4 regions of the Micromonospora sp. NPDC048842 genome follow, and region 4 is predicted to be linked to each of the others. Evidence: riboswitches for the same ligand, from Rfam matches in the RefSeq annotation. Region 4 holds a riboswitch; each other region holds the start of a gene.

What was found. A riboswitch is a leader RNA that binds a small molecule or an ion and turns the genes downstream of it on or off. The one in region 4 is predicted to bind cyclic di-AMP.
Region 1: another riboswitch for cyclic di-AMP. It lies ahead of AB0C19_RS03805 (NlpC/P60 family protein); the one in region 4 lies ahead of AB0C19_RS10070 (C39 family peptidase).
Region 2: another riboswitch for cyclic di-AMP. It lies ahead of AB0C19_RS24930 (hypothetical protein); the one in region 4 lies ahead of AB0C19_RS10070 (C39 family peptidase).
Region 3: another riboswitch for cyclic di-AMP. It lies ahead of AB0C19_RS08265 (hypothetical protein); the one in region 4 lies ahead of AB0C19_RS10070 (C39 family peptidase).

The regions. Positions count from the first base shown of each region.
Region 1 covers NZ_JBEZGK010000002.1:282,266-289,501, forward strand. The annotation lists gene AB0C19_RS03800 (peptidoglycan recognition family protein) at 1-1,696, opposite strand, end outside; cyclic di-AMP (ydaO/yuaA leader) riboswitch at 1,932-2,067, shown strand; gene AB0C19_RS03805 (NlpC/P60 family protein) at 2,144-3,121, shown strand; gene dcd (dCTP deaminase) at 3,195-3,773, opposite strand; gene AB0C19_RS03815 (pyridoxamine 5'-phosphate oxidase family protein) at 3,873-4,430, shown strand; tRNA gene AB0C19_RS03820 (tRNA-Gly) at 4,683-4,756, shown strand; gene AB0C19_RS03825 (hypothetical protein) at 4,773-5,315, opposite strand; gene AB0C19_RS03830 (2'-5' RNA ligase family protein) at 5,389-5,910, opposite strand; gene AB0C19_RS03835 (class I SAM-dependent methyltransferase) at 6,016-6,687, opposite strand; gene AB0C19_RS03840 (LD-carboxypeptidase) at 6,615-7,236, opposite strand, start outside.
Region 2 covers NZ_JBEZGK010000020.1:102,230-109,465, forward strand. The annotation lists gene AB0C19_RS24920 (MarR family winged helix-turn-helix transcriptional regulator) at 1-324, opposite strand, end outside; gene AB0C19_RS24925 (carbonic anhydrase) at 552-1,289, shown strand; gene AB0C19_RS24930 (hypothetical protein) at 1,346-2,365, opposite strand; cyclic di-AMP (ydaO/yuaA leader) riboswitch at 2,370-2,500, opposite strand; gene AB0C19_RS24935 (YibE/F family protein) at 2,667-4,037, opposite strand; gene AB0C19_RS24940 (heavy metal translocating P-type ATPase) at 4,400-6,427, shown strand; gene AB0C19_RS24945 (metal-sensitive transcriptional regulator) at 6,435-6,731, opposite strand; gene AB0C19_RS24950 (copper ion binding protein) at 6,826-7,035, shown strand; gene AB0C19_RS24955 (hypothetical protein) at 7,049-7,236, shown strand, end outside.
Region 3 covers NZ_JBEZGK010000004.1:250,767-258,002, forward strand. The annotation lists gene AB0C19_RS08255 (AAA family ATPase) at 1-931, shown strand, start outside; gene AB0C19_RS08260 (cation diffusion facilitator family transporter) at 1,038-1,955, shown strand; cyclic di-AMP (ydaO/yuaA leader) riboswitch at 2,074-2,205, shown strand; gene AB0C19_RS08265 (hypothetical protein) at 2,262-3,275, shown strand; gene AB0C19_RS08270 (hypothetical protein) at 3,417-3,926, shown strand; gene AB0C19_RS08275 (SRPBCC family protein) at 4,102-4,569, opposite strand; gene AB0C19_RS08280 (PfkB family carbohydrate kinase) at 4,761-5,738, shown strand; gene AB0C19_RS08285 (5'/3'-nucleotidase SurE) at 5,735-6,562, shown strand; gene AB0C19_RS08290 (STAS domain-containing protein) at 6,581-6,943, opposite strand.
Region 4 covers NZ_JBEZGK010000005.1:277,124-284,359, reverse strand. The annotation lists gene AB0C19_RS10080 (CDP-glycerol glycerophosphotransferase family protein) at 1-1,563, shown strand, start outside; gene AB0C19_RS10075 (alpha/beta fold hydrolase) at 1,568-2,314, opposite strand; gene AB0C19_RS10070 (C39 family peptidase) at 2,438-3,286, opposite strand; cyclic di-AMP (ydaO/yuaA leader) riboswitch at 3,519-3,659, opposite strand; gene AB0C19_RS10065 (hypothetical protein) at 3,944-4,708, opposite strand; gene AB0C19_RS10060 (hypothetical protein) at 4,844-5,266, opposite strand; gene AB0C19_RS10055 (acyltransferase) at 5,359-6,594, opposite strand; gene AB0C19_RS10050 (glycosyltransferase) at 6,894-7,236, shown strand, end outside.

The DNA of each region.
Region 1 (7,236 bases), on a different contig from region 4:
CCGGAACGGTGGTCCGTCCGGGCTTCGGCGTGGCCACGACGCCGACGGTCCAACTGGCGGTCGGCGCGGACGCCGGGTTGTGGAACCAGGCCCGCTGCCCGAGGTACCAGATCGCCGTCCAGTCACCCTGCCGCCCGGCCAGCGCGTACGTCTGCCCGGCTGACGCCCGGGCCCCGTGGTCCGACACGACCATCGTGTTCGGGGTGCCGTCCGGGCGGAGCGCGATGTCGTTGACCAGCGGCGCGTCCGCGGACGGTGCGCTGCGCAGCACCACCGCCGAGGAGCCGCGTGGCGCGCAGGGCACGCCCGGGGTGACGCAGTCGGTGAACGCCGGCTGGTTGGTGGCGTAGTCCGGGTCGATCCGCACCATTCCGGTGGCCGGGGTGCCGGTGTCCAGTCGAGGCGCGTGCAGCAGGTCGAAGTAGTGCGTCCAGTCCCAGTACGGGCCCGGATCCCAGTGCATTCCCCGCACTGTCGAGGGAATGGTGCCGGGCACGTTGTCGTGGCCGATGATGTGTTGCCGGTCCAGTGGGATGCCCAGCCGCAGCGCCAGGTGCCGAACCAGCTTCGCCGAGGTCCGGTACATCGCCTCGGTGTACCAGGTGCCCTGCGCCGCGAAGCCCTCGTGTTCCAACCCGATCGACTTCGCGTTGACGTACCAGTTGCCGGCGTGCCAGCCGACATCCTTGGTCTTCACGTGCTGGGCGATGTGCCCGTCTACCGAGCGCAGCGAGTAGTGCCAGCTCACGTAGGTCGGGTCCTGGACGAGTTGCAGGGTCGTGGCCCAACTCGCCTCGGTGTCGTGGATGACTATGTACTCGATCTTCTGCCGCCCGGGCCGGTCGGAGAGGTCGTGGTTGCCGTAGTCCCCGTCGCCGAACGCCTCGTAGGGCGCCGGGATCCACTCGCAGGAGATGGCGCGGGGGCACTCCACCCCGTCCGGGCGGGCCAGGCGGCGCAGGCCCAGCCGGTCCAGCCAGGAACGCTCGGGCCGTACCGCGCGAGCCGGCAGTGTGATCTGCTGGCCGTCGTCGGTCACCCGGGCTTCGCCCGCGCCGATGGTGGTGAAGACCTCGTCGGCGAAGGCCGCGGCGGCGTCGGCGCTGTCCGCGCCGGAGTAGCGGGCCACCGCGCCGTACCAGGCGGCCGGGTCGGTGTCCGCGCCGACCGGCGCGCCCAGATCCCTCTGGTACGCGCTCAGCAGTGCGGCCCCACCCCGGATGTTGAGGCCCGCGTCGGTGCGCAGTGCCTCCGGGGTGGCGCCGGTCAGCGTGGCGGCGGCGTCGACGGTCTGCAACGCCGCTGTGGACGGCGCGGGTGCCTCGACCGGCCGGGGCGCTGGCACCCGGGCGGGACGGGAGTCGTCGCCGCGTGGGTCCTCGGCGCCGGCGTCGTGGTGGCCGCGCCCGGGCAGGGCGGTCACGTGCCGGGCGTCGGTCAGGTGCATCGGGCCGTAGCCGCCACTGGTGCTCGGTGTGCCGGCGTTGGTGTCCCAGCGCGACTCCAGGTAGGAGACGGCGAGCAGCACGACGGCCGGCACGCCGTACTCGCTGGCCGCAGCGGCGTACTGCTGCTGGCGGTCGGTGGTGGGCGCTGCGGCGGCCGGGCCGACGGAGAGCGGCACAGTGGTCGCGGCGGCGACCACTGTGGCGGCGAGCAGTGCGCGCCAGCCGGTCGACAGGGTTGGATGGTGCATCGAACCCCCTAGATTCTCGCGAAGTGAGGTCAGGTCACCATCGCGCCGTCCGGGAGGTCACGTCAATACCTTTCTATCTATCGAAGCCGATGGAAAGAATTCTTCACGCACTGTCGGTGACCTCTTCCAATCCGTACGGAGTGTCACTGCCGCACGGGTTGCGGATCGGTAACAAGCGTCTCTACTCTGGTCATTCGTCGGCCCGACAGCAGCTCCGCCCAGCCCGGGCGGTAACGGACCGACACCGCCGAGTCGTTTCCGAGCGAACCGGGGACCCAAGTCCCTCGGGGTGAATCCGCAGCCACTGCGGTAGGGCGCCGACTTCCCGCCCGAACCCGTCAGCTAACCCGGTAGGCGGTCAGGAAGAAGGAGTACGGAACCCCGGTGGCACTCCATGCCCCGCGGCCGTCGTCCGAGCGGTCGGCATCAGCCGGCCCGGTGTCGATAGTGCCGCGCCCACGCTGGTCCCGCTTCACCACCGCACTCGCCGCGCTGGCCGGCATCGCCGTCGTTCTGACCGGCAGTGCCACGGCGGCCCACGCCGATCCGTCCGTCGCCGAGATCGAGCGCCAGATCGACGCCGACTGGAACAAGCTCGAACCGATCATCGAACGGCACAACGCCACCCGCACCGACCTCGCCGCGAAGCGCAAGCAGGCCGACGCGCTGGCCGCCCGGATCACTCCGCTCGAGCGCCAGGTCGACGCCGCGATGGACAAGGTCAGCGCCCTGGCCGTACGCGCCTACAAGGGTGAGAACGTCTCGACGGTCAACGCCGTGCTGGGCAGCCGGTCGCCCAGCGAGGTGGTCGGCCAGCTCGAAATGCTCGACCGCTTCGCGCACAACCAGCAGAAGGACGTACGCCAGGTGGCCGACCTGCGCGACCAGTTGGCCGCGCAGAAGGCGCCACTGGACGAGATGGTGGCCCAGCTGACCCGCACGGAAGCTCAGCTGGCGGCGAAGAAGAAGCAGATCAACGATGAGATCGACCGCCTGCAGAAGCTGCGCCTCAAGGTGTACGGCAACGGCGGCGGCGGTCCGCTGCGCCCGGCGCCCTGCCCGGGTAGCTACCCCGGCGGCGCCGCGGGCACCGCAGTCAAGTTCGCCTGCGCGCAGATCGGCAAGCCCTACGTCTGGGGTGCCGAGGGCCCGAACTCGTACGACTGCTCCGGGCTGATGCTGGCCGCCTGGGCGAAGGCCGGCGTGTCGCTGCCACACAACGCCGCCGCGCAGAGCCGGGTGACCAAGGACGTCAGCAAGGGCGACCTGCGCCCTGGCGATCTGGTCTTCTACTACAGCGACATCCACCACGTCGGCATGTACGTCGGCGGCGGCTGGGTGGTGCACGCCTCGCAGGCCGGTCAGCCGGTCAAGATGAAGAAGGTCGACGACGGCCCGATCCACAGCTACGGCCGTCCAGGCTGACAGTGAGTGCTCGAAGGGCCCGTCGCGATCCGTCGCGGCGGGCCCTCGTCGTCTCGGTTCTAGCGGGTGGGCCTCAGCGGGTTGGCCAGGTGCGCCAGTGCTGCCAGGCGCGGCTGGGTGTCGGCCCCCGCTGGCCCTGGTAGCGCGAGCCGTAGACCACCGAGCCGTACGGGTGCTCGGCCGGCGAGGAGAGCCGGAAGATGCAGAGCTGCCCGATCTTCATGCCCGGCCAGAGGGTGATCGGCAGGTTCGCCACGTTCGAGAGTTCCAGCGTCACGTGACCGGAGAAGCCCGGGTCGATGAAGCCGGCGGTGGAGTGCGTGAGCAGACCGAGCCGGCCCAGGGAGCTCTTGCCCTCCAGTCGGCCGGCGAGCTGGTCACCCAGCGAGATGACCTCCAGCGTCGAGGCGAGCACGAACTCCCCCGGGTGCAGCACGAACGGCTCGCCGTCGGGGACCTCGACCGCCGAGGTCAGGTCGTCCTGCTGCATCGCGGGATCGATGTGGGTGTAGAGATGGTTGTTGAAGACCCGGAACAGCCGGTCGAGTCGGACGTCGATGCTGGAGGGTTGGACCAGGGTGGGCTCGAACGGCTCCAGGCCCAGCGTGCCGGCCTTGATCTCGGAGACCAGGTCGCGGTCGGAGAGCAGCATCGGACCACCATAGCCGCGTTGCCGAAAGTGGCTGGATTCGGTGCCGGTGACCAGCGCGTCGAGGTCGCTGCTCGTACATTTGTTCGATAGAATGCCCACATGGCTTCCTGGTCCGAATTCGCCGCCGACGAGCCCCGACTCGCCGACGGGATCCGCATTCTCCTCCAGCAATACGGGCCGGGCTTCGGCTATCTGGCCACTGTCCGTGCCGACGGCGGGCCCCGCGTCCATCCGGTCTCCCCGGTCATCACCGCCGAGGGGCTGTTCTGCTTCATCATCGACTCGCCCAAGCGTCGCGACCTCGAACGTGACGGCCGCTACGCGCTGCACTCGTTCCCGGCGGAGGAGAGCGACGACGAGGCGTACGTGGCGGGGCACGCCCGTCCGGTGAACGATCCGATCCGGGTGGCCCAGTTGGCGCAGAGCGCCCGGGCCGAGCCGCAGGTCGACTGGCGGCTCTTCGAGTTCACTGTCGACGTGGCGATGCTCACCCGCCGCGAGCAGCACATCGCGGGCATTCCGGGCCTCGCGCCGAGTCGGCCGGCCGTTCGGGTCTGGCTCGACCCAAACGCCCCGTCGGCGGTGGCAGCGCCGCTCGCCGTCCCGCAGGCTCGCCCGACCCGCCTCAGCCGTGACGTCCAGTGCACGGCCGCCTGACCACCGCCGGAAGATCATCGGTGCCGGCTCCGTCGTAACGGAGCCGGCACCGGGCGTACGTGCCGGTCCAGCGCCCGCCGCCTGCGGTGATCAACTCGACTTCAAGAAAGTCGCGGGGTCCCAGCGCTCCGGATGCCCCGACTTCCAGAAAGTCGAGTGGATCAACCCGGGCGGAGCGGTACGCGGACACCTGCGGCCGGCGGGGGTACCTGGGTGCAGAGGCCCGACGACTCGGGTACAGTGGTGCCGCTTGCGGGTGTAGTTCAATGGCAGAACATCAGCTTCCCAAGCTGACAGTGCGGGTTCGATTCCCGTCACCCGCTCCACGTACGGAAGCCCTGGTCAGGACAGACGTCCCGCCAGGGCTTCCGTGGTTCCGGGTGATGCCCGCTCGCCGCGTTCGCTGTTGAACTCAGCGCAACAGTCTGCAGCTCGTCCATGTTGGTTCGGTACCAAGTGCCTCGGGTGAAGGCGTGCAGGTCGCCCGCTCCGGCAGGTGTAGCGGAGCCGCTGTGCTTCGACGCCATCAGGTAGCACGAGACGGCACTGCCCGCCGATGCGGCGCACGCCGTCTGTGCCGATGCGCAGCGGCTGCACGAACGACACCCGAAGGTCCGTCTCCACGTCGATGGCACCGACAGTCCGGATCCCCTTGCCACCGACATGCCAGGTGACCTGCTTGCGCCGGGAGTCGATCCGGTTTGACCAGACGGCGAACGCCGTACCATCGGGCCCGACGCCGACCGCCTCAGGCTCGCTCTCCATATCCGCGCGGTCCGAGGGCGTCAGAAATCCATGGCGTTCCAGTGGCACAACCGGCAGCTTCAATACGTCCAGCCGCCGCTGAAGACTGGCCTGATCGCGTTCGCCTCGTGGTGTCGTCATCGCGACCATCATCGGTCACCCGACCACCGGATTCGCGAGGGTCGGCGGGCCATTAGCGGGCCGGTAGCCGGAGTCATCCCAGCGGGAAGTCGCAGACGGTACGCCAAGGGCTGACGTCGGGCGTTCCGGCAATGAGCCGGACTCTGTCGATGGCTGCGGTGATCGGCAGGTGCGCGGAGACGGCTTCTGCGGCGTGGCTCAGCGTGGGCTTGGCGGCGTCGTGACCGATGGTCAGGTGTGGCACCACGTCGCTGTGCGCCCCGGCATACGGGGGTGCCTCGGGAAAGCGCTGCCACACCGCCGACGTAAGTTCCCGGAACGGGCGAGCTGGCTGCGGAGCAAGCCAGACGACCGTGTCACCAAACCAGCCAACGTGCGTCAGCGCGACGTTGAAACGCGGTATCCCGGCAATGGTGTCGCGCAGCACCGCCAAGACCTGCTCATCGATCTCCTGTGGGGGCAGGAACGGGTGGAGGACGGTCACGTGCGCTGGCACCCCCCACCCGGCGGCCGGGTCCAGCGAGGCCCGGAACCGGCCCACCGCCTCCTCGGCCTCGGGTATCGGCACGATGAGCGCCGTCTGTGTCGGTTCCATCCCCGCAGTTTCCAACCACCGTCGGTGCCGGTCCACTGGATTCACCACCCGCCGGGCGGTCCGCGCCAGCAAGGTCGGACAGGCGTGGTGTGCAAGCGCCCGTCCCTAGTCTCCGGACCGCAGTCGTGCGGCGAGGAAGGACGGCCGTTCGGTGAGACGGGTGTACGCGGCTTCGTCGACCGTGCGGAGTTCGGCGCGCGGCCGTGGCTCGACGAGCTTCTCCAGTAGGAATCCGGCGTCCAGGAGTTCGCCGAGGAATGTTTCCACCGTCATCCGCTGGAAGTGGAGAGCGCCCGGCCCGTGCGGCAGGTCGACCCAGGAATCGTCGTAGTAGGAGCCGCCGAAGTGTCGCCAGTCAGCCGTCGGATGGGTGGTCGAGATGACGAGCCAGCCGGCGGGACGTAGCACCCGGCGCATCTCGGCGAGCAACTGCCGCCGGTTTGTCAGATGACCGATGACCAGCGCGCAGACGATCCCGTCGAAGGACGCATCGGCGGCGAAGTCCAATGGCCGCTCCAGGTCGTGCAGGCGAAACTGCGCTCGGCCGGCACGTGAGTGGGCATGGCGGAGCACTGTGGCGCTCGCGTCGATGCCGGTCACCCGGTCCCGGTAGGCATCCGAGCACGATCCCGACCGCCGAGGGGATCCGCAACCGTTTTCGCCCGGCGGCACGACGCTCGCCCGCAGCAGTTGGCAGAGGGCCGCTATCGGTAGTCGGCGAAGATGCGACGTTCCACGCCGTCGACGGTGACCGGGCCGCCGTGAGGAAGGATCCACTGCGGTCTGGTGTGGCCGAACGGGACGCCGACGCAGACGACGGCCTCGGGGTTGTAGCGGGTCACCACGTCGACGACAGTGTCGCGCTGCTGCTCGCGAAGTCGCGCCCGATCCGCGGCCGGGGGTCGACGGGTGTGGTCGGAGACCGGCGGACGGGCGACCAGGACCGCGTCGACGGCGCTGAGAAGACCTCGTTCACCCAGTGACCGGACGATCCAGCCGACTTCGCGGGCGGGGAGAAGCTCCTCCGACGTCTCGATGATCAGCACCCCGCCGTGCAGGACCTCCGGGGGAAACGGGAAGCGTCCCGCCGTCAGGATCCACTGGATGACTTCCAGGCAGCCACCCCAGGTGCGGCCGGTGACTGCGCGGGACGGCCCGTGCCAGCTCCACGGCTCCGTCGGTTCGCGCTCCCCAAACGACTTCAACGCCTGCGGATCTGCCCAGTCGATTCCGACATCCTCGGACTCACCCGGGTCGGTGATCTCCAGCCGATCCCCGGTGAGTAACGCCGCTCGCAGCGACCGAACGTGGATGTCGTCGACGGCA
Region 2 (7,236 bases), on a different contig from region 4:
CTCCGCCTTCGCTGTGGGAACGTCGGCGAACAGCGCGAGCAGGTCGCCGACCTGCCGGTCGGCCTCGGCGGGGTGCCGGAACCGGCCGGCCGGGTTGAGGGTGTATTCGTTGCGGCGCCCGACCCTGGTGCGGTGCAGGTAACCGCCTGCCTCCAGGTCGGCGACGATCGCCTGCGCGGCCCGTTCGGTCACCCCGACCTCGGCCGCGACGTCGCGTAGCCGGGCGGTCGGGTCGCGGGCGATGGCCAGCAGCACGTGCCCGTGGTTGGTGAGGAACGTCCAGTTCCGCCCGCCGCCGGTGTCGTCCGTCACCGTGCTCGCCATCGTGTGACCGCCTTTCCGGATGTCCGCCTGCCCTCGCGAGAGTCTGGTCCGCGCTGCCCTGGGAAGGTTGCCCAGGGGGTGGCCGGAGTCAACGTATGAAATCTAAATCACGCATACCTTGACGCATCTTACGGTGCGTGTGACGGTGGAGCACGAGCCAGCGCCCGCCCGCCCGGCCGGCGGAAAGCCGGCTTGACCAGGCCAGATGCGTCGAGACGAGGTGCGGGATGAGTCATACCGGGAGCTCCGGAGGTCAGCCGGGTCCGCAGCGGACCACCGACCGGGCCACCGCGCTCAGCGAGCCGACCCGGGCGTACGCCGAGCTGGTCGCCGGCAACCGGCGCTTCGTCGATGGCGCCCCACGCCACCCCAACCAGGATGCCGGGCACCGGGCCGCCGTGGCCGACGGGCAACACCCGTTCGCGGTGATCGTCGGCTGTTCCGACTCGCGGCTCGCTGCCGAGATCATCTTCGACCGGGGTCTGGGCGACCTGTTCGTGGTTCGCACCGCCGGGCACACCGCCGGCCCCGAGGTGCTCGGCAGCGTCGAGTACGCGGTGACAGTGCTCGGCACCCCGCTGGTGGTGGTGCTTGGCCACGACTCGTGCGGTGCGGTGCAGGCCGCCCGGGAGTCCGCCGCGACCGGAACCGCGCCGAGCGGTCATCTGCGCGCTGTGGTCGACGCCGTGCTGCCCAGCCTGCGCCGCGCCGAGGCCGAGGGCGTGGACGACATCGACGGCATCGTCGACATCCACATCGCCCAGACCGTCGAGACGTTGCTCGGGCAGTCTCCCGTGCTGGCCGACGAGGTGGCGCGGGGGCGGTGCGCGGTGGTGGGGGTGTCCTACCGGCTGGCCGCCGGAGCGGTGCGCCCGGTGGCCGCCGTGCCAGCCGGCTTCGCGACGTTGGCGACAGCGGCCGGATCGCCCGAGTCGACCGACCCGGCCGCGCCTGCCACAGTCTGACGCGACGAGGGCCGCTCCGCGTCACGCGGAACGGCCCTCGACGGGAATCGTGCGGGTCAGAGCAGCGACATGTGGACGTGGTCGGTGTGGTTCGACGGCCCGCTGTACGAACTCCAGCCGGTGGCCGGGAACCAGATCTGCCGGTTCCAGATCACGTAGTAGATGCCGAGCCGGTCGGCGTTACGGATGAGGAACGCGGCGACGTTGTTGCCGTACGTCCGGGTGTCGTTGTTGTGCCACGGGGAGAACCCGCTCTTCTGTAGCGACCAGTCGCAGGCGCGGCCCTTCGGGTGCTCCCACGGCCCACCGGGGCGGTAGCAGCCGACGAACCGGTTGAAGCCGGCCGCCTTGACCTCCTTGTACGCGTGCAGCGTGCGCGGCGTGACGCAGCCGGACGTGGTGGGGTCCTTCTCGCTGCACGACTGCGGCTTCCAGTCACCGTCGGCCGTGCGACCCGGGCCGATCTTCGCGACCTTGGAGGTGGCGTCCACCAGGCCGCCGGTGAAGCCCTTCCCGCCCACGAGGGAGAGCGCCTTGTCGGCCTCGCTCTTGCGCTTCGCCATCAGGGCCGTCTGCTTCTGCTGCTCCCGAACCTCGGTGTCGAGGGCCAGCTTGGCCTGCTCGGCGCGGGCCTTCACCTCGTTGACCTCGGAGAGCTTCTTCTCGTTGACCATGTTCATCTCGTCGAGCAGCCCGGCGCGCTGGACGAACGAGTCGGGAGCGTCGCTCTCCAGCAGCATCGCGACCGCGCCGATCCGGCCGGTCCGGTACGCCTGGGCGGCGATCTGCCCGACCTGCGGGGCCAACGCGTCCAGGTCGGCCTTGGCCCGGTTGACCTCCGCGGCCAACTCGCCCTGCCGCTTCTTGGATTTGTCCAGCTTGGACTTTGCGGCGGAGTAGTCGCGGTTGGCCTGCTCGATGACGTCGTTGAGCAGCTTGGGCTCGCCGTCCTCCTCGTGCCCGGACGGTGTGGGGTTCGTCGGGGCGGCGTGCGCCGGCAGCGGCCCGGCGAGCACTGTCAGTGCGGCGATCACGGCCACCACGGGTGTCAACCAGCGGCGTAGGGGTGCCGTCACAATGTTCCCTTCCGTCGACCGCCGACCGGGTTAGCTGACGGGTTCGGGGCGGAAGTGGCCCCTACCGCTGACGCGGATTCACCCCAGGTACCTGGGTCCCCGGCTCGCCGGTTGGCGATTGGGCGGTGGCACCGCAGGCGCCGCTTCGCGCCTTCATCGGTGACCGGCAGCGAGGTTACCCGAGAGTCGACCGGCTGAGCTACGCCTGGATGCCGACCAAAAGCGTCATTTCGCCATTGCGTTGAGTGACCAGTGACGCGGTTCTCAGGGTGGATGCCCGATCTGGTCACGCTGAGGAGTGTCACCATGCCGTATCAGTGCTCCTGTTCGACTCCGGCCACCGGTCGGTGGCCTCGGATGGGGGTGCGGTCCGCGTCCGGTCCGGCTCGTCGGAGCCGGCCGTTCGCGGTGAGCTGAGTGCGGCCAGAGCCTCGCTGCGGTCCGGCTGGGGCCGGGGCGCGGGAGCGCCGGTGGACGGCGTGGCATCGCCGCGCCCGGCGGCGGTCACCACCGCTGCCAGCCCGGTGGTCAACGGCACGGCGGCGATCAGACCGAGGGTGGCGACCGCGCTGCGGACGATCTCCTGCGCGAGGAACTCACTGGTGAGGATCTGCCCGATCGGCCGCGAGTCGGCGGTCAGCAGGAGCAGCAGCGGCAGTGACGCGCCCGCGTACGCCAGCACGATGGTGTTGACAGTGGAGGCGATGTGCGCGCGGCCGACCCGGGTGGCGGCACGGTACAGCTGCAACCGGGACAGCCCGGGGTTGGCGTTCGCCAGTTCGGTGACGGTGGCTGCCTGAGTGACAGTCACGTCGTCGAGCACGCCGAGTGATCCGATGATGATCCCGGCGAGCAGCAGACCGTGCAGGTCCACGTCGCCCTGGAACATCGACAGGGTGGTGGCGTCCTCGCTGCCGAAGCCGGTGAGGTGGGTCGCGGCCGTGGCGATGGTGGCGAGCACGCCGGTCAGCACCAGGCTGCCCAGTGTGCCGAGCACCGCTACCGAGGTCTGTGCGGTGACCCCGTGGGTCAGATAGAGCACCACGAACATGATCAGGGCCGCGCCGACCACCGCCACCAGCAGCGGTGACCTGCCCGCGCTGATGCCCGGCAGCACGAAGGTGAGCAGGATGGCGAAGCTGGCGGCCAGCCCGGCGAGCGCGGCCAGACCTCGCCACCGGCCGAACGCGACGATCGCGGCCGCGAAGACCACCGCCAGCCACACCATCGGGGTGCCGCGTTGGTGCTCGGCGATGTTCCAGTTGCTGACGGCGGGATCGATCGGATCGGCCAGCTCGACCAGGACGACCTCGTCGCCGACCTCGACCCGGGGCGCGCCCGGCCCGTCCGGCACCGGTGTCCGTACCTGCTGGCCGGCGGTCGGCCCGTCGTCCACCCGGACGTCGACAGCGCCGCACCGCCCGTCGCCGACCCTTGGTGTGCCCTCCGGAACCGACGGCGCCGGCGGGCACGGCTCGCTCACCACCCGGGTGACAGTCCCGGGGTAGCGCGGCACGTCCGCACCACCATCGGTCTGTGGTGACCCGCCGCGAGGCCAGAGCAGCACCGCGGCCAGCACTGTGGCGACGAAGAGAGGTACCACAGTCACGACGAGGATCCGTCGCACCCGTGGTGGGGCGGACGGAGCGGGGTGAGTGTGGTCGGCGGCCAAGGCGAGACTCCCAACGATCCGGTGCGGGATACGGGTCAGCGGGCCGGGCGGTTCACCGTTGCGGTGGAAACGCGGCCGACGGCGGGGCGGATCGCTGCCTGACGACCGCTTGATCACAGACGGTCAGTGCTCGGCCCGGTCGGCCGGGGGCGACGCCACGACGTGGCGGCGCCGGTGCCCGACTGTGCGGCGGCATACGGAGAGCCATCGCGGGAGATGCTAGCCAGCCCTCCTGGGGGTTGCAGGTCGTGGCGGAGTGTCGGGCGGCCGAACCGCTCGCGTGGCGGTCTCCGGGGCGGCATGTTGGAGCCATGCCCGCTCCGTCACCGCCCGACCCCGATCGCCAGCGACGCGCCGGACCCATGCCGCACGAGAAACACGCCGGGCACGCCGCGCACGACAAGCACGCCGGGCACGATCCGGCGATGTTCCGCCGCCGGTTCTGGGTCTGCCTGGTGTTGACCATCCCGGTGGTGCTGACGAGTCGTCTCGTGTCGGATCAGCTGGGCCTGTCCGGGAACGACGTCCCCGGTCGGGCCTGGGTGGGGCCGGTGCTCGGCTCGGTGGTGTTCTGGTGGGGCGGTTGGCCGTTCCTGGTTGGTGCGGTTCGGGAGGTGCGGGACCGGGCGCCCGGGATGATGCTGCTGGTCGCGATGGCGATCACCGTCGCGTACGCCGCGTCGCTGGCGACCAGCGTCGGCGCCTTCGACCTGGACTTCTGGTGGGAGTTGGCCGCGCTGGTCACCATCATGCTGCTCGGGCACTGGCAGGAGATGAAGGCCATCGGGCAGGCCCGGGGAGCGCTGGCGGCGCTGGCCGCGCTGTTGCCGGACGACGCCGAACGGGTGGCGGCGGACGGGCGGGTCGAGGAGGTGCCGGTGACCGGTCTGCGGATCGGCGACGTGGTGCTGGTCCGGCCGGGGGGTCGGGTGCCGGCGGACGGCAGGGTCGTCGAGGGCCGCGCCGAGCTGGACGAGTCGATGATCACCGGGGAGTCACGGCCGGTCGCCCGGTCGACGGGCGACCGGGTGGTGGCCGGCACCGTCGCCACCGACTCGGCGATCCGGGTGCGCGTCGAGGCGTTGGGTGAGCAGACCGCCCTCGCTGGCATCCAGCGCATGGTCGCGCAGGCCCAGGCTTCCGGTGGGCGAGCCCAACTGTTGGCCGATCGGTTCGCGGCCGCGCTGTTCTACCTGGCCACCGGCACCGCCGTGCTGACGGTGCTGGTCTGGACCGCGCTCGGTCAGCCGGACGAGGCGGTGGTCCGTGCGGTCACCGTCCTGGTGATCGCCTGCCCGCACGCGCTGGGTCTCGCCATCCCGTTGGTCGTCGCGCTCTCCACGGCGCTCGCCGCTCGGTCCGGGATTCTGGTCAAGGACCGGTTGGCCCTGGAGCGGATGCGGACTGTCGGCGCGGTGCTCTTCGACAAGACCGGCACGCTGACCCGGGGCGAGCACGGGGTGACCGATCTGGTGACGGCGTCCGGCGTCGAGCGGGACGAGCTGCTGCGGATCGCGGCCGGTGTCGAGTCGGAGAGCGAACATCCGTTGGCCCGGGCGATAGTGGCGGCGGCAGGCCGGGCCGGCCCGGCCCGGGCGGCCGGGTTCCGGTCGTTGCCGGGCCGCGGTGTGCAGGCGACGATCGACGGTACGGAGTATGCGGTGGGCGGGCCGGCGCTGCTGCGCGAGCTGGGCCTTTCGGTCCCGGCGGAGCTGGAAGCGGCGACCGGGCGGTGGTCGGCGCGGGGTGCCGCGGTGTTGCACCTGGTGCGGCTACCGGACGCCGTGCTCGGTGCGTTCGCGTTGACCGACGAGGTGCGTCCGGAGGCCCGGCGTGCCGTCGACGAGCTGCGAGCCGAGGGTGTCCGCACCATCGCCATGATCACTGGTGACGCTCGGTCGGTGGCCGAGGCGGTCGCGGCCGACCTCGGCTTCCGACCTGGCGTCGACGAGGTCTTCGCCGAGGTGCTGCCGGCGGAGAAGGACGATCGGGTGGCCGAGCTGCAGCGGCGGGGGTTGGTGGTGGCGATGGTCGGTGACGGGGTGAACGACGCTCCGGCGCTGGCCCGGGCGGACGTGGGTATCGCGATCGGCGCGGGCACGGATGTGGCAATCGAGTCCGCCGGTGTGGTGTTGGCATCCTCGGACCCGCGTGGGGTGGCGGCCGTGGTCCGGCTGTCCCGGGCGTCGTACCGGAAGATGCGACAGAACCTGGCCTGGGCGGCCGGCTACAACGTGGTGGCGCTGCCGCTGGCCGCCGGGGTGCTGGCCTGGGCCGGCGTGGCGTTGAGCCCGGCGCTGGCCGCGGTGCTGATGTCGGCGTCCACCATCGTGGTGGCGCTCAACGCGCAGTTGCTGCGCCGGGTCCGTCTCGACCCCGCGCCGGACTGAGCGCTTGTCAGCCGCGCTTCATCAGCCGGCCGACCGCCGCCATCATCTCGGTGGCCATCTCGTCGGCCCGGCCCTCGGCGGCGCCCTCGTGCATGCAGTGCCGGGCGTGCCCGTCGAGCAGCCCGAGGGCCACCTTGTCGAGGGCGGCCTGGATGGCGGAGATCTGGGTGAGCACGTCGATGCAGTAGCGGTCGTCGTCGACCATCTTCTCGATGCCCCGGACCTGCCCCTCGACGCGGCGGAGCCGCGCGAGCAGCTGATCCTTGCTGGCGGTGTATCCGCGGATCGGGGTGGGTGCCGTCATGTCGACAACGATAGCGTACCCCCAGGGGGTATGGTACGGTCGGTTCTGTTGAGATACCCCCACCGGGTACCGGTACCCCGAAGGAGACGAACCGATGGTCGACACGACGTACCAGGTGCAGGGCATGACCTGCGGGCACTGTGTCAGCGCGGTCAGCGCCGAGGTCGGTGCCATCGCGGGCGTGCGTGACGTCAAGGTCGACCTCGAGGCCGGCCGCGTCACCGTCAGCAGCGATCAGCCGCTGGACACCGCGACTGTTCGAGCCGCAGTCGACGAGGCCGGCTACGACCTCGTCGACGCGTGATCGGCGGGCCGGCGTGCGCACCGTGACGAGACTGGCCGGGTTCGCCGTCGGCCTGGCGGCGATCTTCGGCACGACGTACGGGATCGGCCGGGTGGTCGACCGCGCCCCGGTGGTCGAGGGCCGGCACGACGGCGATGCCGCTCCTGCGACGGGCGAGCACGACGAGACGGCCGACCGGCTCCCCGGCGGGCTGCTCGTCTC
Region 3 (7,236 bases), on a different contig from region 4:
CGTGCTCGGCTGGCTGGCGCAGCCGGACCGGCTGCGCCGGTACGCCGGGGGGATCCTCTCCTCGGCGGAGATCCGGCTGCTCAGCGCCGCGTACCGGAGTCTGGACTCGGCCGGGCTGACCATCGCCGACGTGGCACTGCTGGACGAGTTGGACGCGCTGCTCGGTAAGCCCGCACAGCCGGCCCGCGCGCGACGCGATCCGTTCCAGCTCGCCGGCGGCGTCCGTGAGCTGAGCACCCTCGGTGAACGGCAGCGGGCGGCCCGCGCGGCGGCCCGGGAGCGTCCGGAGGACTACCGGGACTACGCGCACGTGGTCGTGGACGAGGCGCAGGACGTCTCGCCGATGCAGTGGCGGATGATCGGTCGTCGCGGCCGGCTTGCCTCCTGGACGGTGGTGGGCGACCCCGCGCAGACCGCGTGGACCGGCGACCCCGACGAACTGGACCGGGCCCGGGACCAGGCGCTGGGCCGGCGCAAGCGACACGACTTCACGCTCACCACCAACTACCGCAACTCGGCGGAGATCTTCGCGGTGGCGGCGGCGGAGATCCGTCGGCTCTACCCGGACCTGCCGCTGCCGACCGCCGTCCGCTCGACCGGGGTGGAGCCGGTGGAGCTGGTGGTGCCCGCGACGGAGTTGGAGACCGCGACGGTGGAGGCTGCCGCCGGCCTGCTGGCCGAGGTGGAGGGCACGGTCGGGGTGATCACGCCGGTCCCCCGCCGGGACGAGGTCGCCGGGTGGCTCGGCGCGCTCGGCGCGCCGAGGTTGCAGGTGGTGACCAGCCTGGAGGCCAAGGGCATGGAGTACGACGGGGTGGTGCTGGTCGCCCCGAGCGAGATCCGGGCGGATCCGGGTGCCGGCGTGCGCACCCTGTACGTGGCGCTCTCCCGGGCCACCCAGCGGCTCACCACCATCGACCCGACCGGCTGACGTGTGCGGACTGCCGCCAGCGGAAGGCCCTGCCCGTACACTTGCACACATAGCGATGTGAGCATACATTTGACCGGGTCCCGACCAGCGGCGGAAGGTGGTTCTCGTGGGCGCAGGTCATGACCACCACCATGGGTCCGTCGCCAATGCCGCACACCAGCACCGAGGTCGACTCTGGGCGGCGTTCGGGTTGCTCGCCACCCTGATGGTGGTCGAGGCGGTGGCCGCCCTGCACACCGGCTCGCTCGCCCTGCTCTCCGACGCCGGGCACATGTTCACCGACGTGCTCGGCATCGGGATGGCGCTCGCCGCCATCACGGCGACCCGGCGGGCCACCGGCGACCCGCAGCGCACCTTCGGGCTCTACCGGCTCGAGGTGCTCGCCGCGCTGGCCAACGCCGTCCTGCTCTCCGGCGTCGCGATCTACGTGGTGATCGAGGCGATCCGCCGCTTCGGCGACCCGCACCAGGTCATCGCCGGCCCGATGCTCGCGGTGGCAGTGCTCGGCCTGCTCGCGAACATCGCCGCCTTCGCGCTCCTGCGCGCCGGAGCCCGGGAGAGCATCAACCTCCAGGGCGCCTACCTGGAGGTGCTCGGTGACCTACTCGGCTCGGTCGGCGTCATCGGCGCGGCGCTACTCATCACCGTCACCGACTGGTGGTGGGCCGACCCCCTGGTCGCGGTCGCCATCGGCGTGTTCATCCTGCCCCGCACCTGGCGGCTGGCCCGCGCCGCCATCCGCATCCTGGTGCAGGCCGCCCCGGAGCACCTCCAGGTGACCGCGGTGCACGACCGGCTCGCCGCCGTCCCCGGTGTCGTCGAGGTGCACGACCTGCACGTCTGGACGCTCACCTCGGGCATGGAGGTGGCCTCCGCTCACCTGACCATGGCACCCGGCGCGGAGGTCGGCGCGGTGCTCACCGCGGCCCGTACGGCCCTGCACGACGACTTCCGCATCGAGCACGCGACGTTGCAGATCGAGCCTGGCGCCGCTTCTGGAGCCTGTGGCTCCATCGAATGGTGACGGCGCCGTAATTTTCCGTGGCGGCGCACGCACCGTCCGTCACATCGGCTGCAGCGGCCCCACCCGCACCGGTAGGCTCGGTCCCGGCCTCCACAAGGCGGCGCCCTCCCGGCGCCGGTGGCGGTCGCCGCCTAATCGCCCAACTGGGCGAACCGGGGAACCATGTTCCTGGGGTGCATCCGCGTCAGCGGTAGGGATCTTCCGTCCCGAACCCGTCAGCTAACCCGGTCGGCGGCTGACGGAAGGACATGCGCAGTGGCACCAGCACGACCACCCGCCGCCCGACTGGCGGCCCTGATCGTCGCGATGTTCGCCCTCGGCGTCGCGCTTCCGGCCGGCACCGCCTCGGCCGCTCCCCCGACCGGCCTGCGAGCCGCCGCACCCGACTCCGACGAGGAGGGCGGCACCCCGGCGTTGCGGGCCCAACTCGAGGCGGCCAGCAAGGGCTACCTGGACGCGAAGCGCGCCCTGGACACCTCGGTGCAACGGCAGAAGCAACTCGCCACCCAGCTGACGACCATCGAGGGTGAGATCGACCAGCGCAACGGCAAGGTCGGCGAGATCGCCGAGGTGGCCTACCGCACCGGCCGGCTCGGTGCGATGTCGGCGCTGCTCAACAGCAACACTCCGGAAGGCTTCATGGACCGGGCAGCCGCGCTGGACGCGGTGGCGGCCAACGAGGACCGGGTGCTGCGCGACCTGCTGAACAGCAAGGACAAGGCGAACCGCACCCGGGTCGCCCTGGACGGTGAGATCAACGAACAGCGCAAGCAGGTCGCGGTCATGGCCAAGCGCAAGGAGCAGGCCGAACGGGCCCTGACAGTGGCCACGACACCCAAACCGCAGACCACAGCCGACGCCGGCTCCAACCGGGGCACCTCCAGCGCCAACGCGAAGGCCGCACCGCGCAACTCCGACGGCTCCTGGCCCTCCGAGTCGTGCAGCGTCAACGACCCCACGCCGGCCAACGGCTGCATCACCCCACGCACCCTGCACGCGCTCAACCAGGCCAAGGCCGCCGGATTCACCCGCTACGTCTCGTGCCACCGCCCCAGCGGCTCCGGTGAACACCCGAAGGGCCGGGCCTGCGACTTCGCGGCGCAGAAGGGCGGCTTCGGCGGGAACGCCACAGGCGGCGACAAGACGTACGGCAACAACCTGGCCGCGTACTTCATCCGCAACGCGGACCGGCTCGCCGTGCTCTACGTGATCTGGTACAGGCAGATCTGGCTGCCCAGCAGCGGGTGGAAGTCGTACAGCGGGGCGCACGGCACCCCGTCGACCGACCACACCAACCACGTACACCTGTCGGTCTACTGACCCACGCGTCGTGATGCCTGTGAGCCGTGTGCTGGCTCGCAGGCATCACGTGTGTCCGGGGCCGGGCTACGTCGCCGGGCGTACCCCTGATGTCGTCGCTCGTCGGACGACCCGGCAGCGGTCGGCGGGCAGCATCGCGGTATGCCTCGGATCCGACCCACCACCCGCAAGGCGCTGCTCACCCTGCACCTCGTCACCTCGCTCGGCTGGCTCGGCGCCGACCTGGTGCTGCTCACCCTCGGCATCGCCGTCCAGCGGGGCGCCGACCCGGCGGTGGTCTATCCGGTCACGGCCCTGGTCGGCACTGTGCTGTTCGCGCCGCTGAGCGTCCTGGTCTGGCTGATCGGAGTCGCCAGCTCGCTGCTCACCCCGTGGGGCCTGCTGCGCCACCGCTGGGTGCTGGTCAAGCTCGTGCTCACCACGGTGATGGTCGGGCTGGTGCTGTTCCTGCTCACCCCGAACCTGCGTCACGCCGGATCGGTCGGTGCCGCCCTGCCCGCCCGGGATCGCGCCGACCTGGTCATCGCGCCGGCGGTGTCGACAAGCCTGATGGTCATCGCGACGGTGTTGTCCACCTACAAGCCGTGGGGCCGGCGTTCCGCCACCCGACCGGCCCGCACGAGCCGTGATCGCGCCGCAACCACGATCTAGACGCCACCCCCGCTGAGCACGTCGCACCAAGCGCAAGCGATCTGCCCTGCTCCGCGATCTTGCACTTACTGTCCCGACATATGGGGCATTACGCCGATATAGACAACCGAAACTGCAAGATCGACGCGGCGGGGCGGCGGGCGGGGCGATGCGGCGCGGCGCGGCGCGGCGCGGGTCAGGTGGGGTTTGGGGGGGTGCTGGTTTGGTCCAGGGCCGCGCCCAGGCGGGTGGCTAGGGCTAGGTGAGCGGCCTGGGCCTGGCGGAAGGCGTAGCGGAACAGCGGCGTCGGCGCGGTCAGGGTGATCTCCACGTCGATGCGGACCAGGCCGTCCGGCTCGGCGCGCAGTCGGGTGTGGTTTCGCACCGTGGTGGCCGGCCACTGGCGGGCCACCATGACGATCTCGTCGGCCTCGCTGATCAGCACGTCCGCGTGGTAGGTGGTCCGGAAGCGCAGCGGACCGGCCGCCAACCGGTCGTTGATCGTATAGCTGGCCTGGGCGCCGGGCCGGGGCGGCACCCGGCGAACCCGCACGATCAGCGGATGCAGCTCGCCCTGCCGGGTCAGGTCGCTGAGCAACGCTGCCGCCTCGGCGGGTGAGCACCGGGCCTGGACGGTGTAGCTGAAGGTATCGCTGCTGAGCACACCGTCTCCCGCCGTCGTTTGGTCGCCCGATCGTCCCGTACCGATGTCTGGCTGGCAACGCCCCCGCGCCCTCAGCGCCGCGCCGGACCGGGCCGATGCGCCGACCTGCCACCATCTGCGCCATTAAGGTCGGTTAGTGCGAAACCTTCCCGAAGATGCCGAAGGGCGGCCAGCATGAACGGCGACGACCAATGAGTGGGCACGTGATGGTCTTCGCGCCCACTCCACAGCTGACGGTGACTGTGGACCAGCCCAACGACCACCCCGAGCTGCACCTGCACCCTGGCGGACAGGGTGTCTGGCAGGCCCGGATGGTGATCTCCCTCGGAGTCGACGTGGTGCTCTGCGCCGCCCTCGGCGGTGAGATCGGCCAGGTGCTGGAGCCGCTGCTGGTCAGCGAGGGCGTGGACCTCAAGGTGGTGGTCCGTGACTCCGGCAGCGGCGGGTACGTGCACGATCGCCGCGACGGCTCCCGGCAGGAGATCGCCGACGTGCCCGGGCAGCCGCTGAGCCGACACGAGATCGACGAGCTGTACAACCTCGCCCTCGGCGAGGGCCTGCGGGCCTCGGTGAGCATGCTCAGTGGGCCGAACGAACCGTGGCTCGTACCGGCCGACCTGTACCGACGCTTCGCCGCCGACCTCGGCGCGAACGGCGGCCGGGTGGTGGTCGACCTCTCCGGCGATCACCTCGGTTCGGTGCTGGAGAGCGGCGTGTTCTTCCTCAAGGTGAGTCACGAGGAGTTGATCCGCGACGGCCGCGCCCGCAGCGACGACACCGAGGAGCTGACCCGGGCCATGTACGAGCTGCACGCGGGCGGCGCCGAGACGGTGGTGGTGAGCCGCGCCGACCAGCCGGCGTTGGCGCTCATCGACGGGGAGCTGTTCCAGGTCGAGATGCCCCGGCTGGAGGCCGCCGACCCACGCGGCGCGGGCGACTCGATGACGGCCGGAGTGGCGGCCGTCGTGGCCAGGGGCGGGGACATTCGGACCGCGATCCGCACCGGCGCCGCCGCTGGTGCGCTGAACGTGACCCGGCACGGCCTGGGCACCGGACGGCTGGACTCGATCACCGGCCTGGTGGACCGGGTCCGGCTGGTGCCGGCGGACAGCCGGCAACAGGAGCGGACGACCCCTGACGAGTTGGCCGGCCGGGTGGTCGAGCGATGACACTCCGGGTGTTGATCACCAACGACGACGGGATCGCCGCGCCGGGCATCCAGGCGCTCGCCTGGGCCGCCCGGCAGCGGGGTCTGGACGTCGTGGTGGCCGCGCCGATGGAGGAGGCGAGCGGCACCAGCGCCGCGATGAGCGCCATGGAGCGCGACGGGCGAGTCGTCGTGAACGACCACCCGCTGCCGGACCTGGCGGGTGTGCCGGCGTACGGGGTCGCCGGCTCCCCGGGCTTCATCACGCTGATCGCCCTGCACGGGGCGTTCGGCCCACCGCCGTCGGTGGTGCTCTCCGGGGTCAACCGGGGCGCCAACGCCGGCCGGGCGGTGCTGCACTCCGGCACCGTGGGCGCTGCCTTCACCGCAGCTACCAACGGCTGCCGGGCGATGGCGGTCTCCCTGGACGTGCTCTCCGCCGGCGAGGCGACGGCCGCGAGCGGTGGCGCAGCAGTGGACGCCGCTGCCCGGGTACGCGACGCCGAACGGCACTGGGGCACCGCCGCGCGGGTCGCCCTGGACCTGCTCCCCCGTTTGACCTCCGCGCCCATGGAGAGCGTGCTCAACGTGAACACCCCGGACCTGCCACACGGGCAGCTGCGCGGGGTGCGGCGCGGCACCCTGGCCAGCTTCGGTCAGGTGCAGATGACGGTGGCCGAATCCGGCCACGGGTTCGTTCGTACCTCGCTGGAGGAGCCGGGGCAGGCCGCGCAGCCGGGCACGGACGTGGCGTTGCTGGCCGCCGGGTACGCGTCGGTGACGGCCGTCCGAGCGGTCACCGAGGCGACCGACATCGACCTGACCGGCCTGGACGAGCAGCCCTGACGGGGATGCCCGGCGCGCTCAGGCGCCGGGCAGCACCTCGGGGGTGGCAGCGCCGGCGAAGTAGGGCTCCGGGGCGCCGAAGAGACCGAGCAGGCCGGTCACCCAGAGCTGCCGGTGCACGAACCGGCTCGGCTCGGTGACCACCAGCTTGACGTCGCTGACCTCGGCTGTCTGGAAGCCGGCGACCATGGCGCTGATGCCGACCGAGTCGATGAAGGTGACCAACCTCATGTTGAGTTCGATGCGCAGAGGGCGGCCCTTGGCCAGCACCTCGGCGATCGCTTCGCGCACCTCGTACGCTGTGTCGACGTCGATCTCACCCCGTGGGGCGATCTCCACGACACCACCGGACAGAACCGACTTCACGATCGACAGGCTCACGCGAGCACCTCCACCCGCCCGTCCCCCGGGCGCCTCATCAGTACGCGGGCCGCGACCGAGAGTATTCCTCCGACGGCCTCGGTCGCCACCCCTCGGGATGAGCAATTCGCGGATCCGGGCCCACAAAGCCACCCATATCCGCACTTTTCAGTATCTGATTACTCAAGACTTTTCGTTATCTGACCATCGACGATCGGTCGTGACCGGCCCGCCGCCGAACCAGGGTAGCGGTCCGGACCCGGCGCGCCCGACAACCGGCCACGACGGACGCCTGCCCCGTGTGCCGTCGGCGT
Region 4 (7,236 bases):
GCGTTGGCCGTCGCCGCGCTGGCCGCCTCGGCCGCTGAGCAGCGGATCCGGCCCAGCGCCGACCTGGTGGCGGAGACCGGGTTGATCGCCGCGGCGATCCTGGTCGGCTACTCCCGGCGGCTGGACGACGGGCTCAACCTCGCGCTGGTCGCCACCGGGCTGGTCCTGCTGGGGCTGGTGCTGCTGGTGGGGCCGCTGCGCACCGCCGGCGGTCTGGAGATCCGGGCGGCCAATCTTCCGGTACGCGCCTGGACGCCGCTGATCGCCGACCGGCTCGGCACGGCACTGCTCGGGCTGCTCGCCGCCCTGGCGCTCGCCGCCGCGCTGGCCCTGCCGGCCGGTGTGGCGCTGGCCGCCAGCCTGCTGGTCGGCGCGGGCGCCGGTGCGGTCGCGCTGGACCTGGCCCGGCGACGGTTCCGGCCGCGGGCCGGTGGCGGGTCGGTGGCCGCCGCGCTGCGCCGGCACCAGCCGGAGTTCCTGCTCTACTTCTCCGCGCCTCCCGGCTCGGAATACCAGGTCACCATGTGGCTGCCGTACCTGGAACGGATCGGCCGGCCGTTCCTGGTCGTGCTGCGTGAGCCGGAGTTCCTGGCCCCGATCGCGGCGGCCACCGACGCGCCGGTCGTCTACTGCCCCACCCTGGGGGCGATGGACGAGGCGTTGGTGCCGAGCCTGCGGGCGGCGTTCTACGTCAACCACGGTGCGAAGAACAGCCACTGCGTCCGCTTCACCCAGCTCACCCACATCCAGTTGCACCACGGCGACAGCGACAAGGCGCCGAGCGCCAACCCGGTGTCGGGGATCTTCGACCGGATCTTCGTGGCCGGGCAGGCGGCGATCGACAGGTACGCACGCGCCGGCGTGCAGATCCCGGCGGACAAGTTCGTGGTGGTGGGTCGCCCACAGGTCGAGTCGATCGAGGTACGCCCGGAGCCCGCACGAGGGTTGGCGCACCCGACGGTGCTCTACACGCCGACCTGGACCGGGCACCACGCCGACGCCGACTACTGCTCGCTGCCGGTGGCCGAAAGCCTGCTGCGCCGACTGTTGGAGCGCGGCGCGAGGGTGATCCTGCGAGCCCACCCGTACACCACGCAGAACCCGGCATCGGCCCGCCAACTGGGCCGCCTGACCGAGTTGCTCGTCGCCGACCGGGCCCGCACCGGCCGCCAGCACGTGGTCGGCGCGGCGGCTCGGGAGCTGAGCCTGACCGAGTGCGTCAACTCCGCCGACGCACTGGTCTCCGACGTGTCCGGCGTGATCTCGGACTTCCTCTACTCCGGCAAGCCGTACGCGGTCACCGACATGGGCGACGAGGGCGACCGGTTCGTGGAGCGGTTCCCGCTGGCCGGGTCGGGTTACGTGTTGCGTCGGGACATGTCCAACGTGGACGAGGTGCTGACCGCCCTGCTGGACACCGATCCGCTGGCCGAGGCTCGCTGGGCCACCCGCCGCCGTTACCTGGGTGACTTCCCGGCCGAGGCGTACGCCGAGGCGTTCCTGACCGCCGCCCGCCGCGAGCTGGCACCGGCCGAGACACTGACCGCGTCCACAACGGCGTAGCCGCTCAGCGGTACGGGTGGAGCAGCGCCAGCACCGCCGCCGGGTCCTCCACGTGCGCGTTGTGCCCGAGACCCGGAAGCGTGGCCACCGGTACGCCGTACTCCTTGAGCTGTTCGTCGGTGACCATCGGGTCGTTCTCCCCGCGCGCCAGCACCACCGGCACGTCGGTCGCCGCCAGCAGCGCGGCCAGGTCGGGCTCGCCGACGGCGAAGGCGCTCGGGTCCATGGCGAGGCGCCATCGGCCGTCGACCTGGCGCAGCCCGGCGTCCACCACCGGGTGGTCCGGCGAGACCAGGCCGGCCAGCCCGGAGACCCGCAGGTAGCGGCGCGCCGCCTCGGCGCGGCTGGCGAACCAGCTCACCGGGCGGGCGGCGACCTCGGCGGCGCGGGCCAGCTCGGCGGGTGACCAGAGTGCCTTGATGCCCAGCCCGACGACAGCGTCCACCGGCGTTCCGGCGTCGCGGGCGGCGAGCACCAGGCCGACCACCCCACCCAGCGAGTGCCCGAGCACGACCAGCCGGTCGTCGGGTGCGAGGGCCTGCGCGACCTGCTGGGCGAAGCCCGGGAAGGAGTACGACGGCAGCGGCGACGCCCAGCCGTGGCCGGCGAGGTCCGGTGCCAGCCACCGCCCGGGCCAGTGCTGCTCGAGGTACGGGGCCCAGGGCAACCACACGTCCCCGGTCGCTCCCATGCCGTGCAGCAGCAGCAGGACCGGCCTGCGGCCGGCGTGACCACCCGTTTTCTCCACCACGGCCGCAGTCTCCCACGGTTCACGGCCCGGTACGAGAGCCGTCGACGCCGGACCGCGCGCACAAACGCCGCGGGCGCCGGCCCCTTGTGGAGGACGGCGCCCGCGGCGGTCAGCGTGCCCGGGTCAGGCGGAGTAGCCCCGGCTGGTGATCCAGTTGGCCAGGTCGATCGTGGTGATCCAGTACGACGGGTCGGCCGGGTTCGCCGAGTCGGCGATCCGCACGGTGCGACCGTTGTCCTTGTAGCCCACGACGGCGATGTAGTGCCCACCGCCGTAGGAGTGCCAGCTGCCGTCGGTGTCGGTGGCGTCCCCGACGACGTTCGCCACCACGCCCCGACCGTCGGTGATGGCCTTCACCACGTCGGCCTGCAGCCGGTCCATCTGGGCCGGGCTGGGCGCGCCGGGGAACATCCGGGTCCGGTACGGGGAGCCCTTCACCTCGGCGTTGAGCACCCGGGTGGTGTCCTCGGCCGAGTTGGTGCCCATCTCGGTGGTGCCCAGCTCGGCGCCGAGCTCCTCCTGGGTGCGGTCGATGCCGGCGGCGCTGAGCGCGTTCCGGGTGGCCGCCGGGCCGCAGTTGTAGTAGGTGTTCTGCGCCTCGTAGTCGTAGTCGAGCACCTTGGTCGCGGGCGGCTTCGGCCGCTCCGGCTTCCGGGTCAGGTCCGGGTTGCTGCTGGCCTTGGCGGCGGGCGACGCGGCGGTGGTGGCCGGGGCGGCAGTGGTCGGCGCGGCGCTGGCCGAGGGGGACGCGTCCCGAGCCTCGCCGCGGGAGGCGGCGACGTCGCTGCGCATCTCGGCGACAGTGGTCGCGGTGCGCTGGCCGGCCGGGGCGTCGTCGGCAGTGGTGAGCAGGGCGCCGGTGGTGGTGGCGATCGCGAGGGCCGCGGCGGAGGCGGCGACGATCTGGTACGGGCGCTCGGTGGCGAGGCGGCGGAGCTGACGCTGCAGGGTGTGCTTCACGGGGTCCTCCACGGATCGGGGGGAGAGCGGCACACCGGGGCCGGACCGGTATCCGGGCAGGCGCCAGCGCACGGACCGTGGTCCGCGGATGGTGAACCGCTCAGGGGAACGCCCGGCGCGGCCGGGCGGGGAAGGCGATGACCCGGGGGTCAGCTCACCGTCACTGGACGAGTGAGCGGGTGCACCGCCGCGCCGTGGAGGCGAGGGAACAACCGAGGGGTGGAAAGGTGCTGCACGAGGATGGGACTCCTTCCGACACCGCCTACCGGGTTAGCTGACGGATTCGGGCGGGAAGACGCCCTACCGCGGGCCGTGGCTCGCGGATTCACCCCGGACTTACTGGTGGGTCCCCGGTTCGTTGATCACGATTAAGCGGGTCGATGCGGCGTCGCGTCTTGCGATCGGTTACCGCACCGGACGGGACGACACTACTGGCGTCTCAACGCCCTGCCAAGCCAGGTTCACCTGCGTAAACCCCAATTGGCGCGACAATTTCTGCGCGTATTGCCGCTGATGTGACTCGATGGGACAACGGGTTACGGCGACACCTCCGGGCGACAACCGGACAGGCCGTAAAGAACGCGCCCACAATCGCGGGAACAATCCCGCCGACTGCGTCGGACGTCCGCTTTCGTGATTGGGTGAGCGGCCTCACATCACGGATTGGGCTCAACCCACCCGGGCCGGGCGCCACAGTGCCACGGGACGCAGCGCCCCGGCCACCGTGCGGCGCGCGGGGACCAGGGTCGGGCGTAGCCGGGCCGCCGCCGCGTACGCCTCCTCGGCGAGGGCACGAGCGGACTGTGCGGCCAACTCCGCGTCGCGCCAGGCGGCCCGCTCGCCGTCGGCGGCCACCTGGTAGTCGGCCAGCCGCGCATCCCGGACCACCCGGCTGATCAGCACCTCCTGCTCGACCGGGTGTCGCCGGGGATCCCAGCCACGCCGGTGCCCGAACACGTCGCCGAGCTGCGCCATTGTCAGGTCGCCTCGCCAGTACGCCGCCATCGCCGCCCGGTGCAGATAGCGTTCCCGAGCGGCGTACTCGGCGGGGGTGTGCGGGGTCTGCGGGGTGGGCAGTGCCCCGGCGTCGGCGAAGCGACGCGCGGCGGTGTCCGCCTCGTCGTACCCGGTCCAGGCCTGCTCCAGTTGCTCCTGAGCGGTCAGCCAGGCGGCGCGCCGCCGCTGGGCGGTGGTGGCCGCGCCGGCCGCGGCGACGGCCACCTCCTCGGCGTAGCGACGCAGGTCGACGGCCTCGGCGGCGGCCACCTCCCGAGGCGTGGGCCCGGCCGGGAGCGGGTCGTCAGTGGGCCGGTCCCGTTCGGGGCGGGCGGCCAGCACGGTGAGCAGGCCCAGGGTCAGCAGGAACAGCGTCGACCAGATGGCGGCGGCCCGCGGCATCTCGGTCACGAACTGGTAGAAGACGACGGTCTCCATGGTCGGCACCTCGGGGAGAGAGCAGTGCGATGGGGAGCCGCGCCGATCAGCGGGCCGCTGTGGGCCACGGGTCGGCGGGTCAGGGAGCGGGTGGGTCGACAGGGTGCGCGGTGACGGGACGGTCGTCCCGGTGGCTCAGCGTCCGGGTGGGGCCCGGGAAGCCCGACCGCTCGTACCGTCGACGAGGGGCAGCCGGTCAGATTCGGCCGCGCGGACCGGCAGCACGCCGGCCGCGATGGTGCCCTGATCACCGGGGAGCGCCACCGGCGTGTCGACCGACCAGGTCGGGACCGGCTCCTCGGCGGCCTCCGGCGGTATCGCCGGGGCCGGGCGGGCCACAGTGGGCGCACCGCAGTGCCGGTACGAGGCCGCCAGCGACCCGGCGGCGACCGAGGCCGGCACCGCGCTCGACGTCGGCACCGGGCCGGGTGTTGGCGTGACGGCCGTGGTCGGGCCTGCGCCGAGCGCCAGGGCCGCGACGACGGCGAGGCTGGTCAGCACCCGAGTCGCCCAGCGCGCCACCCACCACAGCGGACAGGTGAACGCGACCGGAAGCACGTCCCAACGGTACCGTCGCGCAGACCCGGGCGCACCGGCCACGGGCGTGTCGGATCACGCCGCGCCGACCCCGTTGACCAGGGTGGACGTTGTCAGCGCAGGTCGACGTACGTTGATCGACCGTCAGCCTGACCGACCTCGTCGGCAGGTCCGTCGACCTCGCCGCGGGCGCTGCTTCCGGGTTCCCGTGCGTCGTCGTCACCTGCGGCGCGTTGTCGGGGGACGGGCGCCGGACGGGCCGCGCGGCGCGGCGCGAGCCGGCGCATCATCGGGGTTTCGACGAAGCGGTGCAGCAGCCCGGCGAGGACCAGGTTCGCCGCCAGGAAGCCGAGCACCACGGCCGGGCCACGCCAGCCCGCGAAGCCGATCCCCCAGGTCCCGCTCCAGCGCAGCACGCTCGTCATCACCAGCACGTGCACCAGGTAGAAGGCGAACGAGACCTCACCGAGCCAGACCAGCGGCCGGGACCGCCACGGCGAGCGCCGACCCCGCACGTCCGCGTCCGCGGCAGCGGTGATCACCAACAGGTACGCGACGGCGAGCAGCGTGGTCCACAGCTCGGCGCGGATCCACTGCGCTGCCGCCACCCAGGTGACCAGGAAGATACCGCTGGCCACTGTCAGTCCGGGACCGCGCCAGAGCCCTCGGCGCATCAACTCGGCAGCCACCGCGCCCAGCCAGAACTCCAGCGACCGCACCGGCGGGAAGATCTGGGTGAACCACCAGCGGCTCACCTCCGGCACCAACTCCTGCGCCGGCCAGAGCGCGAGGATGAGCAGCGGCAGCGCGACGACCAGCGCCCAGAGCAGCTTCGGTCGGGCCCGGCGCAGCAGTGGCAGCGCCAGCGGCAGACACAGGTAGAAGAAGAACTCGCAGGACAGCGACCAGCTGACGGTGTTGATGCTGTAGAACCAACCAGGCCGAGGGTCCCACGCCTGCAACAGCAGCAGGTTCTCCAACGCCGCCGCCGGCAGGACCGGGTCGGCGAACCACCAGGCGACCACCAGCGTCGCCGCGAACAGCACCAGGTGGTTCGGGTAGATCTTGGCGATCCGTCGCCGCCAGAACGTACGCCGGGAGTCTCCCTCGCGGGCCGACCAGACCAGCACGAAACCGCTGAGGATGAAGAAGAACTGCACCCCGGAGAGACCGAGGGTGAACAGCGCGTCGATGACTGCCTTGTAGTCCGGCTCGGCGATGATCCGCATGGTGCCGGCGTGGAAGCCGAAGACCAGCAGAGCGGCGATCCACCGCAGCCCGGTCAGCGAGGGCAGCCGGGGCACGGCCGGTGCGGGCCGGGCGGCCGACGTCGCGGCGACGCTCGTCATGCCGGGATCCCGGCGCTCGGCAGGGTCACCAGCACGGTCGTAGCCTCCTCGTCGCGGCGTCGGACGGCGCGACGGCGACGCCCACGACGACCCGGCAGGGCCGCACCGAGGCACCCTACCGGGTCACTCCCGGGTGAACCGGACGCATCCCACCCGCCCCACGAGCCTGCGTTCCCCGGGCCGGAAACCGCCCACCGGCCCGGCGTTAACCTTCCGCTGGGCGGGAGTTCAGAGAGTTCACCATCGGCGGCAACGTCAGGTTCCGGGGCCGGCCACCCGGGTCGTCGAAGGTGGCGGACGTGGTCAATGAGCCGACGCACGCACCGCTGCTGAGCATCGTCGTGCCCGTGTACGGCGTCGAGGCGTACCTGTACCAGTGCCTCGAGTCGATCCGGGCCGACATCCCGGCGGGCGAGTCGGACGCGGTCGAGCTGATCGCCGTCGACGACGCCTCCCCGGACGGCTGCGGCGACATGCTCCGCTCGTACGCGGTCAGCCGCGACGGCGTGCGCGTCGTGCACCTGAGCAGCAACGTTGGTCTGGGGCTGGCCCGCAACGCCGGGCTCGACGTGGCCACCGGCCGCTACGTCTGGTTCGTCGACAGCGACGACTGGTTGCCACCGGGCACGATCGCGGCGGTGC